DNA from 3 places in the Vibrio sp. R15-SG3-ISO1A genome. Region 2 is predicted to be linked to each of the others. Evidence: predicted binding sites of a transcription regulator. Region 2 holds the regulator's gene; each other region holds the start of a gene.
The links. The regulator MetJ, encoded in region 2, represses methionine synthesis genes. The targets are predictions, from matches to a motif close to TTAGACNTNTANANGTCTAA.
Positions count from the first base shown of each region.

Region 1 (5,248 bases), on a different contig from region 2:
CTATCAGCTAGAGCGCATGGTAGATGCGACACCCCAAGTGCACATCGTGCGGCGTGACTCAAGCATAGAAGCGGCCAAAGTGGCCTTTTTAAGCGGCGATATTAGCGGCATTTTGGTGATCCCAGAGCATTTCTATAAAGATCTGATGTTAGGTAAAAGCCCGACCTTGGCTTACGCGGGGGATGCCTCTTACTTTTTGGTCTACGGCACCATTGTCGAAGGCTTGGGACAAGCGGGTGGCACGCTAGCGGCGCAAACCACAGTGGCGAAATTGCTTGTTGATGGTGAGCCACTGAGCGCAGCGGCCAATCACTTCGCGCCCACCAAGCTCAACCTCAAACCCACTTTTAACCCGCAAATGGGCTATGTCGATTATGTGGTGCCTGCGGTGTTTGTGCTGATTTTGCAGCAAACGCTGGCGATGGCAGCGGGGTTGATGCAAGGCACACAAAAGCATGGTCGTGGCTATTGGTCTAACGTCAGCCCTCTCGCCTTAATAGGGGGACGAATGGTGCTGCTGACGAGTATTTACTTGGTACTAAGCGGCTATTACTTCGGGCCGAGTTTTCGCTTGCACGGCGTCGCGCAGTTGGCAAACCTTGCCGAGCTTGTCACTCTATTGCTGCCTTTCTTATTGGCATCCTGCGCGATAGGCATTTGGCTGGGTACAATAGTACCAAGACGAGAGCTGGTGACACTAGTGGTATTAATCAGCTCAATGCCGCTGATTTTTAGTGCGGGGTTTATCTGGCCGCTCGAGGCGATTCCCGATGGCATCGTTTGGCTATCGCAGCTTTTTCCTAGTACGCCCGCCATCCAAGCATTCTTGCGTTTAAACCAGATGGGGGGAAACTGGCATCAAGTCGCGGCGCAATACGCACTGCTGTGGGTGCAAGCACTGGGTTGGATCCTCATGGCTTGGCGCGCATTGCGTGAACATCGCCGCGATAACGTTTGAGCGCCGCGTTTAAAAACCTCGGCGGCGCCAAAACTCATTTTCATCCCGGCCATACACATCGAAGGTCTTTTGTGCAATCACGCGTCCGTCCATCTCGATGCTCATGTGCCAATGCCCCAAATTCGACTCTAAACCGCCGTCTGGATGAAGCAGTTGAATTGTATCGCCCAAGTAGAAATCCCAATCGTTGCTGCCCACGTGCAACTCGCCGGTGAAAGGCGCTAACGTCTGGCCTTTTTTGCCTAAGATACCGGGATGATCGATACAAAACTCAATCAGCGCACCTTTGGCTTTTTTGATGTTGACGATAAAGCCAAACTCGACGTCCTCGTCAGCCGGAACCTTAGTGGTAAACGCTTGTATTTTAGGAAGATGTTTTGATTTGGAGTCCCATTGGTCGTAAATACCGTAAGAGGTCATTTCAACAACGGGCGATCGCTTTGCCATGTCTGCCACCGTTTTTTCATGTGTTCGATTGTACTGCGCTCAACGCCGTGGATATTTTGAAATTGCCCAGTGCACTCCATCACCACAAACTCAGCGCCAAATTGCTTGGCGAGGCGGTAGTACGGCGCGATTTCCCAGCGCTGGACAAAAGTATTGGAGACAACCACGTCCTGCTTGTTGGTCAGCGCACGTTTGACCTCAGCTCTGCACCACTCGTGCGCATCGGAAATTTTCGCTTTGTCATAGCGGTAAACGCCATCGTCAGCGATAAAATACATATCCGCTTCAAGGTGCACCGCTGGCAGTGTTTTCGCTAGGGTGCTTTTGCCAGAACCTGGCAGACCACGAATTAAGGTCAATTTCACCGCTCTATTACTCCCTTGCGGCCGATGTCCGCTGATTTGTCTGTGGCTGCGCCGACATAGTCTCACCAAGTTCGAGGCGCAGATAGTAAACCAATTTGGCCTAAAAATGCTATCGACATCTCATACTGATTCGGGTAAGTTTAGATGTATAGACGTCCATAACAGAGCTTAGGGAGAAAGCTGTGCCCATTAAGATCCCCGATCAATTGCCTGCCACTGATGTACTGCGTCAGGAAAATATCTTCATCATGAGCGAATCGCGTGCCTCTACGCAGGAAATTCGTCCACTTAAGGTGTTGATCCTCAATCTTATGCCAAAAAAAATTGAGACAGAGACGCAATTTTTACGCCTCTTGTCCAATAGCCCATTGCAGGTCGATATTGAACTGCTGCGCATTGATGATCGCCCGAGTAAAAATACGCCAACCGAGCACCTAGACAACTTTTACCGACAATTTGAGATGATCAAAAAACGCAATTTCGATGGTTTGATCATCACCGGTGCGCCGCTCGGTCTGGTCCAGTTTGAAGACGTGATTTATTGGGACCACCTCAAAACCATCATGAACTGGGCGAAAGAGCACGTCACCTCGACCTTATACGTCTGCTGGGCCGCACAGGCAGGATTAAAGCTGCTCTACAATTTGCCTAAGCGCACTCGCAAAGAGAAGCTCTCCGGTGTGTATCAACATCAAATTCATCATGAGTTTCACCCCATTCTGCGTGGTTTTGACGACACCTTTTTAGCACCGCATTCTCGCTACGCTGATTTCTCACCGGAGTATCTCGCCGAGCATACGGATCTCGACATCTTGGCCACCTCAGACGTGGCTGGCGTTTACTTGGCGGCTACCAAAGATAAGCGCAATGTGTTTGTGACGGGCCATCCAGAGTATGACTCACACACCCTGCACAATGAGTACATCCGCGATCTAAGTGAGGGAATGGAACCGGCGATTCCGGTCAACTACTACCCCAACAACAATCCTGACAACAAACCGTGCGCAAGTTGGCGCAGTCATGGACACCTGCTATTTGCCAACTGGTTGAACTACTGCGTCTACCAGCAAACGCCATACGATTTGGATCACTTCAGCGAAGCCAACTTCACCAAAGACGATTAACGCGTCTAGGGCAACACCCTGTCACCGAATACGAGGGCGCAAGCGCGCCCTCGCTCGCATTCTTTTTCCGCCCACACTAAGAAACTGATAAACCCCTCGCAGAGTCTCACTCATCGGCGCAAACACCAGATGGGATCAGGTATAAAAAAGCACAAGCTTGTTATCTGTTACTGAACCACAAAAGTTGAACGAATATGCGTACCCTTCTCCTTCCTTTGGTGTTACTTCTCTCTGCCTGTGTCACGGTGGACAATAACGCTGAGCCTGAGCTCAATGCCAACCCACGAGAAAAAGCCGATGCGCGCTTAGCCCTTGGCATGGGTTACTTACAGCAGGGTGATATGGTTAAAGCCCGCGAAAATCTGGAAAAAGCCCTTCAGCACGATAAAAGTTATTACCGAGCACAATTGGCGATGGCGCACTATTTCGAGCAAGTCGGTGAAGAAGCGGACGCTGAAAAACTGTATAAAACGGCGCTGAGACAGCACCCGAGAAACGGTAATGTAATGAACAACTACGGCACGTTTTTATGCAAACAAGAACGCTATCCTCAGGCTGATCAACTGTTTAATCGAGCCATTGAGCAGCCCTACTACTACCTGATTTCCGCCAGCTATGAAAATGCGGCACTCTGTGCATTGAAAGCGGGCAAACCCGAACAAGCCATGGGTTATTTCAAACGCACATTGGATCACGACCCGCGCCGTGTCACCTCGCTGCTGCGCCTGACTAAACTTGAAATAGAGCAAGGTGAATACACATCAGCGCGAATACGCTTGATGAACTTCCACCAGCAGTTTGGCGTGCAACAAGCCTCATTGGCCCTACTGATCGAGTTGGAAGAGCGCGCCGGGAACAGCGCGTTAGAAGAGAAGTATCGTAAGCAGTTAGAAGCGCTCTCGAACGGATAAACTGATCATTTTCGTTTGTGAATTTTTTTGTATTCTCGATACAAGATCAGCACAAAATAACCCAGTCCCCACAACAGCAGCAACGCGAACAGCGCAAGAAAGCTATCGCAAATCCAGCTGGGCTCACAGGGCATATAAATCTCAAACTCCATATGCCCTCCTCATCTATTGGTATCAGTGGTTAACGGGGTTTGGTATCAAACCAAGTGGCGCGCTTGGCTTTATCATGAAACGTCCAAGCCATAAAACGGCTCACTTTCTGCCCTTGGCTCATCTCAACCACGCGCACTTCCAGCGCTCCGGCTTTTTCAAGATTTTTACGCAGCCAACGGACATTCTCTTTCTTTGAGATCAAGGTGGAGAACCAAAGGACTTGCGATGCCACATCTCGACTTTCAAACGCCATCTTTTTCACAAACGCGGCTTCACCACCCGGACACCACAGTTCCGCTTTCTGCCCACCAAAATTAAGTATAGGCGAACCTTGCTGCGTTTTGTGTCGTGGTGCATTGGCGGCGGCGGCCTTGTTGCTGCCTTTTTTGGTCCTATTGCGACTTAAATTAGCCAGTTTTTTCTCGCTGCCTTGCTGCGCCTCTTCAAGGGATTTATGAAACGGCGGATTGCAGGTCGTCAGCGCATAACGCTCGCCTTTGGCGATAATGTGTTTAAACACAAACCGAGAGTCACGCTGCAATCGGCTTTCAATTTTGCCTTTCAACACCCCATTGGCGCTCGTGATCTGATTGGCATTGTCCACTGAAACCTCGTCCACATCACTGCCAACGTAGTGCCAGCCATAATCCACCGCGCCAATGATCGGATAGATGCAGTTGGCGCCAACGCCGATGTCTAACGCATGCACGCTCGCGTGTTTCGCCTCAGGCACATCCGCCTCAAGCAGCTCAGCAAGACGATGGATGTAGTCAGCACGCCCTGGAATAGGCGGGCAGAGATACCCTTTAGGAATATCCCACTCACTAACTTGGTAGTGATGCGCCAACAAGGCTTTATTGAGCAGCTTCACTGCGATAGGGTCAGAAAATGGAATGCTCTTGTCACCGGCTGGGGTGGTAATAACATACGGTTTCAGCGCAGGCAGCGCTTTGACCAACGCGGCAAAATCATAGCGTCCTTGGTGTTTATTGCGAGGATGTAATCCCGGCTTGCTTGGCTGCTTTATAAACGTCATCTTACGACTCGAGCGATGCTTGGGCTCAGACTGAGCAGCGCTATTTCGTGTTTTCGGCGCACGTTTGGTCGAAGGGTGCGAATCTTTACGGTGTGTAGCCATGATCTGTAATGCGTAACGTGTTGTGAGTGATCAACAACCAGGCGTTTATGCCTAGTTCGTCGGCTCGTCTCGGGTCTCGAGATAAATCATAAACAATCGAGCGTCGAGTTCCAGTTGATGGTAGTCGGGCTCCATGTGGCAGCACAACGAAT
Region 1 is NZ_JCBDGH010000095.1:14,421-19,668, forward strand. Features, by position in the region: gene AC6R0L_RS17185 (ABC transporter permease) at 1-958, shown strand, start outside; gene AC6R0L_RS17190 (DUF3859 domain-containing protein) at 968-1,405, opposite strand; gene AC6R0L_RS17195 (ATP-binding protein) at 1,375-1,770, opposite strand; gene metA (homoserine O-acetyltransferase MetA) at 1,953-2,894, shown strand; gene pilW (type IV pilus biogenesis/stability protein PilW) at 3,089-3,805, shown strand; gene rlmF (23S rRNA (adenine(1618)-N(6))-methyltransferase RlmF) at 3,987-5,096, opposite strand; gene AC6R0L_RS17215 (M48 metallopeptidase family protein) at 5,148-5,248, opposite strand, start outside.
Region 1: metA (homoserine O-acetyltransferase MetA) is a predicted target of MetJ. The motif match lies at 1,911-1,930, and genes of this name have one in related genera.

Region 2 (5,248 bases):
CATCACTGACAAGGCGAGGGTCTGCGCTGTATACGCCAGCAACGTCACTCCAAATCGTGACGCGACTGACCTCTGCGAGCGCGCCAATCACGGTGGCAGAGTAATCGGATCCGTTTCGGCCAAGCAGCACGGTTTGGCCTGCTTGGTTTTGCGCCATAAAGCCGGTAAACACCAGACGACGCTGTGAGTGTTGCGCCAAAATTTCCTTCAGTAGTGGGTAGGACTGACCACGATCCACTTCAGGTTGCGTGCCGGTTTCTGCCCGTAAGAAAGTGCGAGAGTCTTGCGCGATGGCTGGTAAACCCGCTTGATTCAATAGCGCGGCGAGCAGTCTTGAGGACCACATTTCACCGTGGCCAAGTACCGCAGCTCGCTCCGCCTCGCTTAACGGGGCGCTTAATTCGCCGAGGGTGGTGAACTCGTCTTTGAGCGTCGCCAGCATGTGCGCTTGTTCGTCGTCACTGTCAATCAAGGCTTCGATAAGCCCTGTTTGGAATTGTCGTACCGACTGCAACGCTTCATGGGCAAGGCGGCCGTCTTTATAGAGCGCTTCGGTAAATTCAATCAAATGATTGGTGGTTTTACCGGCCGCTGAGACAACGATCAGATCATCGCTGCCAGAGTATTCTTTGAGTATGGTGACTACCCGGCGGTAGCACTCCGGATCCGCTAAGCTGCTACCACCAAATTTATGCAGTTGACGCGATGTCGTCATTACGCGGACTCCTTCACACAGTTAAAGGCTTGCTTGAGATCGTCAATCAGGTCATCGGCATCTTCAAGACCGACAGACAGACGCAGCAGTTGCTGAGAGACACCTGCCTCGGCCAACGCCTCTTCGCCCATCGCACGGTGGGTCATTGACGCTGGGTGACAAATGAGGCTTTCTACGCCGCCTAGCGATTCTGCAAGCGAGAAGAGTTTCAGCTCACCGACAAACTGTTTCAGTTCTTCAAAGCTGCCAGCGAACTCGAAGCTGAGCATAGAACCAAAGCCTGATTGTTGTTTCTTGGCGATGTCATGACCAGGGTGATCCGGCAAGCTTGGGTGATAGATGCGGCCAACCAGTGACTCTGTTTTCAGAAAGTCGAGAATGTTTGCCGAGCTTTGTTCGTGCACCTTCATTCGTGCGCCCAACGTGCGGATGCCACGCAGCGTCATGTAGCTATCAAACGGCGTGCCGGTGGCCCCAATGCAGTTGCCCCACCAAGCCAGTTCTTCAGCGTGCGCTTTGGTTTTGGTGATCACCACGCCGCCAATCACATCGGAGTGACCGTTGATGTATTTGGTGGTTGAGTGAATAACGAAATCCGCACCCAGTTCGAGTGGCTTCTGGAAAATCGGGGTTAAGAAGGTATTGTCAACCGCGACCAGTGCGCCGACTTGTTTCGCTTGCTGGCAGGCTTTCTCGACATCCACCACACGCACCAAAGGATTTGATGGCGTTTCCAACAGGATAAGCTTGGGTTTCTGGTTGATGGCGGCGGTCAAGGCTGCGTCATCGGATTGGTCGACGAACAACACGTTGAAGTCGCCCTTTTGCGCGCGGGTATTGAAGAGTCGATAGGTGCCACCGTAGCAATCGTGTGGCGCGACAATCAAATCATCTGGACCGACAAACGCAGAGACCCAAAGGTTGAGCGCTGAGGTGCCACAATTGGTCACTACAGCGCCTTCTCCACCTTCTAACTCATACAGCGCCGTTTCAAGCAGGCCACGGTTCGGGTTACCAGAACGCGTGTAATCGTATTTCGGCACTTCACCAAACGCCGGAAAGCCATAATTGGTCGAGAGATAAATAGGGGGAACGACAGCGTGATGTTGGGTGTCTGACTCGATACCAGTACGTACCGCGATGGTGGCGGGTTTGCGCGTGCTCATAGCGTTTTCCTTGCGAACAGTAGTGACTTGTTTTAGGGAATGAGATATACCTGTTGCTTATCAGGTGTATCCGGCACCCAATGTGGTGTAGTGCTGCGACACACTCACAGTTTGGGCCGATTCACTCCTATCGCCAACCACTTTACTTCTCATTTTTTAAGACGTCAACACTTCTAGACGTCTATATGTCTTTGCTTGTAGCCATAAATACCGTTAAAATTGTGGTTTAAACACTCATACGCAAATATAAAGGTGCGCAATGGCAGACTGGAATGGCGAATACATTAGCCCATACGCAGAACACGGTAAGAAAAGTGAGCAAGTGAAAAAAATCACGGTCTCCATCCCACTTAAAGTCCTTAAGGTATTAACAGACGAGCGTACGCGCCGCCAGATCAACAACCTGCGTCATGCCACCAACAGTGAGTTGTTGTGTGAAGCGTTCTTGCACGCTTACACAGGTCAACCATTACCGACGGATGAAGATTTGCGTAAAGACCGTCCAGATGATATTCCCGCTGAAGTGAAAAAGCTGATGACGGAGATGGGGATTGAGTTTGAGGCGTTTGACGACTAACGCTGGCCCTGTTTTGCACTGAATTTGAATGCAAAAGCCGCTGACATCGTCAGCGGCTTTGTTGTTTTTGCTCAGCCAGAGACAACGGTCGTGGCTGGTAGTGGGCGTCAAGGTTACTCGATATCCATGTAATGGTCAGGCAGCTCAATGCGTGCCACCCCGGATTCTACCGCGGCTAACGCGACCGCTTTGGCGACGCGGGGGAGTAGTCTTGGGTCCATCGGTTTTGGAATAATGTAGTCTGGGCCAAACGAGAGTGAATCCACACCCGCGGCGGTCAGAACATTGGCAGGGACCTCTTCCTTCGCCAGTTGACGGATGGCCGCTACGGCAGCGAGCTTCATCTCATCGTTGATCTCGCTAGCACGTACATCCAGTGCGCCACGGAAAATAAACGGGAAGCAAAGTACGTTGTTGACTTGGTTCGGGTAGTCACTGCGACCTGTACCCATAATGAGGTCATTGCGCACATCATGAGCGAGCTCAGGTTTGATCTCAGGATCTGGATTAGAGCAGGCAAACACGATGGGTTTGTCGGCCATCAATTTAAGATCATCTGGCGATAACAGGTTAGGACCAGAAACGCCAAGGAACAGATCGGCGCCATCGATGACATCTTGCAGCGTACGTTTGTCGGTGTTGTTGGCAAACAGTTGTTTGTATTCGTTGAGATCATCACGTCGAGTGTGGATCACACCTTTGCGATCCAGCATGTAAATTTTCTCGCGCATCGCGCCGCACTTGATCAGCAGTTCCATACAAGCGATGGCTGCCGCGCCGGCACCCAGACAGACAATCACGGCGTCTTCCAGTTTTTTACCTTGCAGCTCAATGGCGTTGAGCATGCCAGCAGCCGTCACAATGGCGGTACCGTGTTGGTCATCATGGAAGACTGGCACATCACAGCGCTCAATTAATTGTTTTTCGATTTCAAAGCAGTCTGGCGCTTTGATGTCTTCTAAGTTGATGCCGCCGAAGGTATCCGCGATGTTGGCGACCGTGTCGACAAATTCATCGATCGTGCGATGTTTGACTTCGATGTCGATGGAGTCCAAACCTGCAAAGCGCTTAAACAGCAGGGCTTTGCCTTCCATCACGGGCTTTGATGCCAGTGGGCCAAGATTACCTAGGCCAAGAATCGCTGTGCCGTTGGAGATCACTGCCACCATATTGCCTTTTGCAGTGTACTTATAGACATTATCGGGGTTTTGAGCGATCTCTCGTACCGGCTCGGCCACGCCTGGGCTGTAGGCGAGCGCGAGATCTTGCGCGGTTTCTGCTTGGGTGGTCAGCTCGACAGAGATCTTGCCTGGTTTTGGAAAGGCATGGTAGTCGAGCGCTTTTTGGCGAAATTGTTCTTCAGGGGTCAGGTCTTGACGGTGGTCATCAGGCATAGAAATAGGTACTCGTTAAAATGATTCAGCACAAAGGGGGTTAATCATTTTAGAGGAACTGAGTCAAGCTGCCTAGGTTAGAATGCGAGCGAGTAGGGTAATATGTGGGAAATGACTGGAGATTAGACCAGATAGAAAGAGATATGACTGCGGGTTTTAATGTGAATAGGTTAATTGCTCTAAATCTTTGGCAACAAAAAAGGACGCCGCAGCGTCCTTTTTCCTATCCGCGAGAAGGAATTACTTCTTACCGCTTGATAGAGCACCGAAACGCTTGTTGAAGCGATCTACACGGCCGCCTGTATCAACGATACGTTGCTTACCAGTGTAGAATGGGTGACATTTGTCACATACGTCTAGGTGGATTGATTCTTTGTCTAGAGTAGATTTGAACTCAAATGTGTTGCCACAAGAACAAGTTGCTGCTACTGCTTTGTATTCTGGGTGGATTCCAGCTTTCATGGGGTAACCTCAATATAGGCCGTGTCGCTATCCGATTCAGAGCCGGACACCACACGTAGTTAATGTAAAATGGATTTAGGACACCGCTGCCAGAGCAGCCATATCTCTAAGGCGCGATATAGTAATGAATAGTACGCCTAGGATCAACCGATTTGGGGTAGAAATCGCTACTTTTTTAGCCGCTTCAGGAGAGGGAGACGCATGGATGTTATCGCGAAGTGGTGTTACCCGCGTCTCCTCATACAGACACTGAGATGCGCTGGCTTTTCTCACTCTGCCTTTTCCCTTAGACTAAACGCGTCATCGACCTGCAGTGAAAGACTGAATGAGACCCACCATCGCCCGAGTCGCGTTACCCGTACCACTAGATAAACAGTTTGACTATCAAATCCCTGGACACCTTTTTCCAGTGATCGGTGGGCGCGTGTCTGTGCCTTTTGGCCGTCAAACCTTAGTCGGTATCGTGACAGCCTTGGTGCAGCAGTCATCGCTGCCGATGGACAAAATCAAGCCGATTAAGCAGGTGCTCGACAGTCAACCCGTTTGGCCCGACTCGTTATATACCTTGTTGCACTGGTGCAGCCACTTTTACCAATATCCACTTGGCGAAACCTTAGCCAATGCGATGCCCAGCGCCCTGCGTAAGGGAAAACCGGCCGACTTTACCGCCGTGGTGGAATGGCAGCTGACGCCAACCGGACGCGATCAGTTGATGCATGGGTTTGGCCGAGCGGTTAAGCAAGCCAAAGTGATGCAGATGCTGCAACACGGCCCGACGTCACACCAACGTTTTATTGATGAAGAGGTCAGCACTAGCGTGCTGCGCGCGTTGACAGACAAAGGTTGGATTGAGTCGATTGAGCGTAAGCCTCATTTTGCTAAGTGGGGTGCTGACATTGAAGCCGATGTCGAGAAACCAAAGCTGAATGAAGAG
Region 2 is NZ_JCBDGH010000073.1:1,294-6,541, forward strand. Features, by position in the region: partial or broken gene AC6R0L_RS12120 (bifunctional aspartate kinase/homoserine dehydrogenase II) at 1-715, opposite strand, end outside; gene AC6R0L_RS12125 (O-succinylhomoserine (thiol)-lyase) at 715-1,881, opposite strand; gene metJ (met regulon transcriptional regulator MetJ) at 2,141-2,458, shown strand; gene AC6R0L_RS12135 (malic enzyme-like NAD(P)-binding protein) at 2,572-3,852, opposite strand; gene rpmE (50S ribosomal protein L31) at 4,093-4,314, opposite strand; gene priA (primosomal protein N') at 4,640-5,248, shown strand, end outside.

Region 3 (5,248 bases), on a different contig from region 2:
GAACGATCGCCGTTGACCTCACCAATCGCTGGGGTCAAGTTATGCAAATCGGCTTCCATCGAGCGAAATTGCTGATCGTTTTTAGTGCAGTATTTACGCCCACCTTGTTGCCAACATTGGCGCTGATGACCAAATTGCCAAGCAGGCACCACATGTTCCCACTCAATGCGAGAGGCTCGGCGCTCTTGCTTACGCACCTGATAGCCGCACGAGTTAAGATCCGGTGTACCTTTGCGCCCTTGCCACTCAATATTGCAGCCACAGTAAAAGCTGGTGGGGTGATCGGCGTAGATCTTGACCGCTTCTTTCTTTGCTTTAGAAAAAGAGGACGGCGGCGCTGCGTGCGCGAAAGAGAAAGCAGAAGAGAGCGTCACCGCTAGCAGCGAGCTCATCACAGTAAACCAAATGGGCAGTCGAGACATAATGAAACCTGAGTGAGCGTTAAAGCATGAAAAAAGTATTATTTTTCACAGTCTAGCACGCAAAAAGGTTGGATTTTAGTGATGATGCTATTTGTTGTGCTGTACGAGATCGCGCCACAGGGTGTGATTGAGTGGTGATAGATAGGTGGCAGGGATGGAGTGTTGGGGATTACGACAACTGTTTGCCAGAAAACACCAGTGTCTGCTGACACTGTTGGCAGCGATAGCTTGCTTGGTTGCGCTGCACTTTATTGTGGCGTCGAATAGAGAGCGGGTAGTCACGACACGCACAGTGGTATTCAAAGGTTTTACCTTGAACAGAGTTGACAGCAAAGCTGTGGGTGGTGTTGGCTTTGACACCGAACACTGACTCCATGACCCCTCGCCACTCTTTGCCGTGCGGGCGAACGCGACCATAGACTTGATAGGTGACAAGGTGGGCCACTTCATGGGGGATCACTTCTTGGAGAAACGCCGCTTGATTCTCCGCAAACAACACCGGATTAAGGCGGATCTCATTGAGTTGCAGGTACGCTTTTCCTGCCGCTTTGCCGCGCAGCTTAAACGAGAGCGTTGGCATAGGAAACGGCCGGCCGAACGCTTGGCGGGCTTGCTCGATGCATTGCGCGATCACTCGCTGAGTTGAATAGGTGAGGGTTAAATCCACTGGTGACTCATCTTCGCTGGCAGAGATACAGGATAAAAAAACGCCCCGAGAGAGCTCGGGGCGTTCACTATACCTCAAATAGGCCACATGTTAAGGGTGATGGCGTTTCTTAATCACCTCATGATACGCGTGCCAAGTGGCGTAGCCGAGTATCGGCATCGTAAAGAGCATCCCGATACCATAAGTGGCAAAGCCAATTAAGATCCCGCCGCAAATGATCGCAGCCCAGACGATCATGGCACCAATGTTGGATTTGACGGCGTTAAAGCTACTGAATACGCCAGTCATCATATCCACGCGTCTCTCCATCATCAGCGGAATGGCAAACGCTGAGATACTGAACACAACACACGCCAGCACTAAACCCACTAATGAGCCGATGATCAAGAAGGGGAGGAAGTCGCTCAACGGCGCCCCTTGTACTGAAGGGTAAAGTGCATGCAGCAGCGCCGCGATACGCATCCAAAAAATCATACACACCGCAAGCAGCACGGCAAACGCCCATTGTGAGGTGGAGTTGCGCCCGATGGCTTTCATCGAGTGAAGCAAACTGGGTTTATGTCCGCGCTCTCGCTCCCAGCTTGCGTCATACAAACCGAGCGCTAAAAAAGGCCCAATGAGCATATAGACGACCAGACTGGGCATCACCACAAGGTGTGTGCCTTGCCACTGGACGAGGAGAACAATGCCGATGGCCGCCGCCATAAAGCACAAGCCGTAGAAAGCGCTAATCAGCGGCATGCGAACAAAGTCGTGCAAGCCGAGCGCGAGCCAATGAAATGGGGCAGAGATACTGACCTGATTACACGGTATGGTGCGCGCGTATTCGTGGTCGCTGACTTCCTTATGTTTTTGCTCTTTGAAGTCATGTGGGTTAACCGTACGAGGCATAACTCCTCCTTGATCAATCTCGATTCTCATCCTCTTCTTTGCCTTTTGGGTGGTGGCCGAGAAAAGGGGTTGTTACGTGTTTGTAAACACAAGACGTTCGTAAACGCAAGACGTTCGTAAACACGAGAGAGTACTGACCCGATTCGCTGATGTGCTCCTAGACGCTGACGTTAAAGGGTGTGAACTCTCAGTTTCATGTTGATGCCGTGAGCTGAACACCAGCTTTGCGCGTGTTACTCGGCGCAGAGGGGATGGCAGTCACGTCGGTTTTTATACGTAAAGACGTCATCCTTAGATGCGTTCATTTAACATATTGTTAACTATTGACCTCAATAGCGTAAATTACAACCTGGACGGTTAAATTTTGTTCAATAACAGGTGGAGATGCGAGGTCGGGGTGAGCAAAGCGAGCGAGGAGGCCAGATAGCAGGCAAAAGAAAGGGCTTTTGGCGAACCAAAAGCCCTGAAATAGTGTGGCTCAGTGATTACTTGAGACCTGCGAAGTCACGCAATTCTGCGGCTTTATCCGTCTCTTCCCAAGGGAACTCTTCACGACCGAAGTGGCCGTAAGCGGCGGTCTTCTTGTAGATTGGCTGAAGTAGGTTCAGCATCTCTTGCAGGCCGTATGGACGTAGATCGAAGAACTGACGTACCGCCTCAATGATGATGTCGTGCGAGACTTTCTCAGTACCGAACGTTTCCACCATGATAGACGTTGGATCCGCAACACCGATTGCGTAAGACAATTGGATTTCACAGCGATCTGCCATACCCGCCGCGACGATGTTTTTCGCCACGTAGCGTGCTGCGTAAGCGGCACTACGGTCTACTTTCGATGGATCTTTACCAGAGAATGCACCACCACCGTGACGCGCTGCGCCGCCGTAGGTATCAACGATGATCTTACGACCAGTCAAACCACAGTCGCCCATTGGGCCACCGATAACAAAACGACCGGTTGGGTTGATGAAGAAGTTAGTGTCTTTGTTGAGCCACTCAGCCGGTAGAACTGGCTTGATGATCTCTTCCATTACCGCTTCGCGCAGATCCGGCGTTGAGATAGAGTCACAGTGCTGAGTTGACAGTACGACCGCATCGATACCAACGATCTTACCTTCGTTGTACTGGAACGTAACCTGAGATTTTGCATCTGGACGCAACCATGGCAGCGTGCCGTTCTTACGCACTTCCGCTTGCTTTTGCACTAGGCGGTGTGAGTAAGTGATAGGCGCAGGCATGAGGACTTCAGTCTCGTTACATGCGTAACCAAACATGATGCCTTGGTCACCGGCACCTTGCTCTTTTGGATCCGCTTTGTCGACACCTTGGTTGATGTCTGGAGACTGTTTACCGATGGTGTTTAGCACTGCACACGAATCCGCGTCAAAGCCCATGTCAGAGTGAACGTAGCCAATTTCACGTACGGTTTGGCGCGTTAACTCTTCGATGTCTACCCATGCAGAAGTGGTGATTTCACCGCCGACCATGACCATACCGGTCTTGACGTAGGTTTCACACGCTACGCGAGCTTTTGGATCTTGCTCGAGGATCGCATCGAGAACCGCATCTGAGATTTGGTCTGCAATTTTATCTGGATGGCCTTCTGATACGGATTCAGAAGTAAACAGGTGCTTAGCCATGAGAGCTCCATTTAATCTGTTGGATGGGCGTCATTGCTCGCCCAGCACAAAAATAATGTTAAATTATGTAGGTGTATTTACATCTAGACGTCTATTCTAGTTTTGCGTGCTCGAATTACAAGTTATTTTTGTGATTTAAGTAGAGTAAAAACGCGTATTTTTCTCAATCCGCCGCGTGAGGTAAAGAGCAATCGTTTGCATCAAACAGTAACGAAAACGGCGGTCTTCGAGAAATTTGCAATAAATATCGTAGATCTGGCGTTGATTAGACAGTAATCGATTGCACCCGCGCAGATGCTCTGCGAGAATTATCGCCCACCTTAGTTATCAATTCGCTTAATGCATTCAGGAGCAGACATGTCTTCTCGTAAACACTTGGCCAATGCAATTCGTGCACTTAGCATGGATGGTGTTCAACAAGCTAATTCCGGTCACCCAGGCGCACCGATGGGGATGGCGGATATCGCCGAAGTTCTTTGGCGTTCACACTTAAACCACAACCCAGCGAACCCAGAATGGGCAAACCGCGACCGTTTCGTGCTATCAAACGGCCACGGCTCAATGCTGATTTACTCTTTGCTGCACCTAAGTGGTTACGAGCTGTCTATTGACGATCTGAAAAACTTCCGTCAGCTTCATTCAAAAACGCCGGGCCACCCAGAATATGGTTATGCTCCGGGCGTAGAAACCACCACTGGTCCTCTTGGTCAGGGCATCACTAACGCAGTGGGCATGGCGCTGGCAGAGAAAGCATTAGCGGCGCAGTTCAATAAAGAAGGCCATGACATCATCGACCACTTCACCTACGTATTCATGGGTGATGGCTGTTTGATGGAAGGGATCTCTCACGAAGCGTGTTCACTAGCGGGCACTCTGGGCCTTGGCAAGCTGATCGCTTTTTGGGATGACAACGGAATCTCGATTGATGGTGAAGTTGAAGGTTGGTTCTCTGACGATACACCAAAACGCTTTGAAGCATACGGTTGGCACGTTATTCCAGCTGTCGATGGCCATGATGCTGAGGCGATCAACGCCGCCATCACTGCCGCGAAAGCGGACCCTCGCCCTACTCTAATTTGTACTAAGACCATCATTGGTTTTGGTTCACCAAACAAAGCGGGCTCTCACGATTGTCACGGCGCGCCACTAGGTGCAGACGAAATCAAAGCTGCGCGTGAGTTCTTAGGTTGGGAGCACCCAGCGTTTGAGATTCCAGCAGACGTATATGAGCAGTGGGATGCGAAATCCGCAGGCGCAGCATCTGAAGCGGCGTGGAACGCTCAGTTTGAGGCTTACGCAGCAGCGTACCCATCTGAAGCGGCAGAGCTAAAACGTCGTCTCAACGGTGAGCTTCCTGCGCAATGGGAAGAGAAAGCGAATCAAATCATTGCTGATCTGCAAGCCAACCCAGCGAACATTGCCTCGCGCAAAGCGTCTCAAAATGCGCTTGAAGCGTTCGGTAAAATGCTGCCTGAGTTTATGGGCGGTTCGGCGGACCTTGCGCCATCCAACTTGACCATGTGGTCGGGCTCAAAATCACTGGAAGCAGACGATTTCTCAGGTAACTACATTCACTACGGTGTGCGTGAGTTCGGTATGACGGCCATCATGAATGGTATTGCGCTGCA
Region 3 is NZ_JCBDGH010000076.1:8,526-13,773, reverse strand. Features, by position in the region: gene endA (deoxyribonuclease I) at 1-392, opposite strand, end outside; gene AC6R0L_RS12605 (SprT family zinc-dependent metalloprotease) at 592-1,089, opposite strand; gene AC6R0L_RS12600 (DUF2189 domain-containing protein) at 1,180-1,980, opposite strand; gene metK (methionine adenosyltransferase) at 2,466-3,620, opposite strand; gene tkt (transketolase) at 3,978-5,248, shown strand, end outside.
Region 3: metK (methionine adenosyltransferase) is a predicted target of MetJ. The motif match lies at 3,696-3,715, and genes of this name have one in related genera.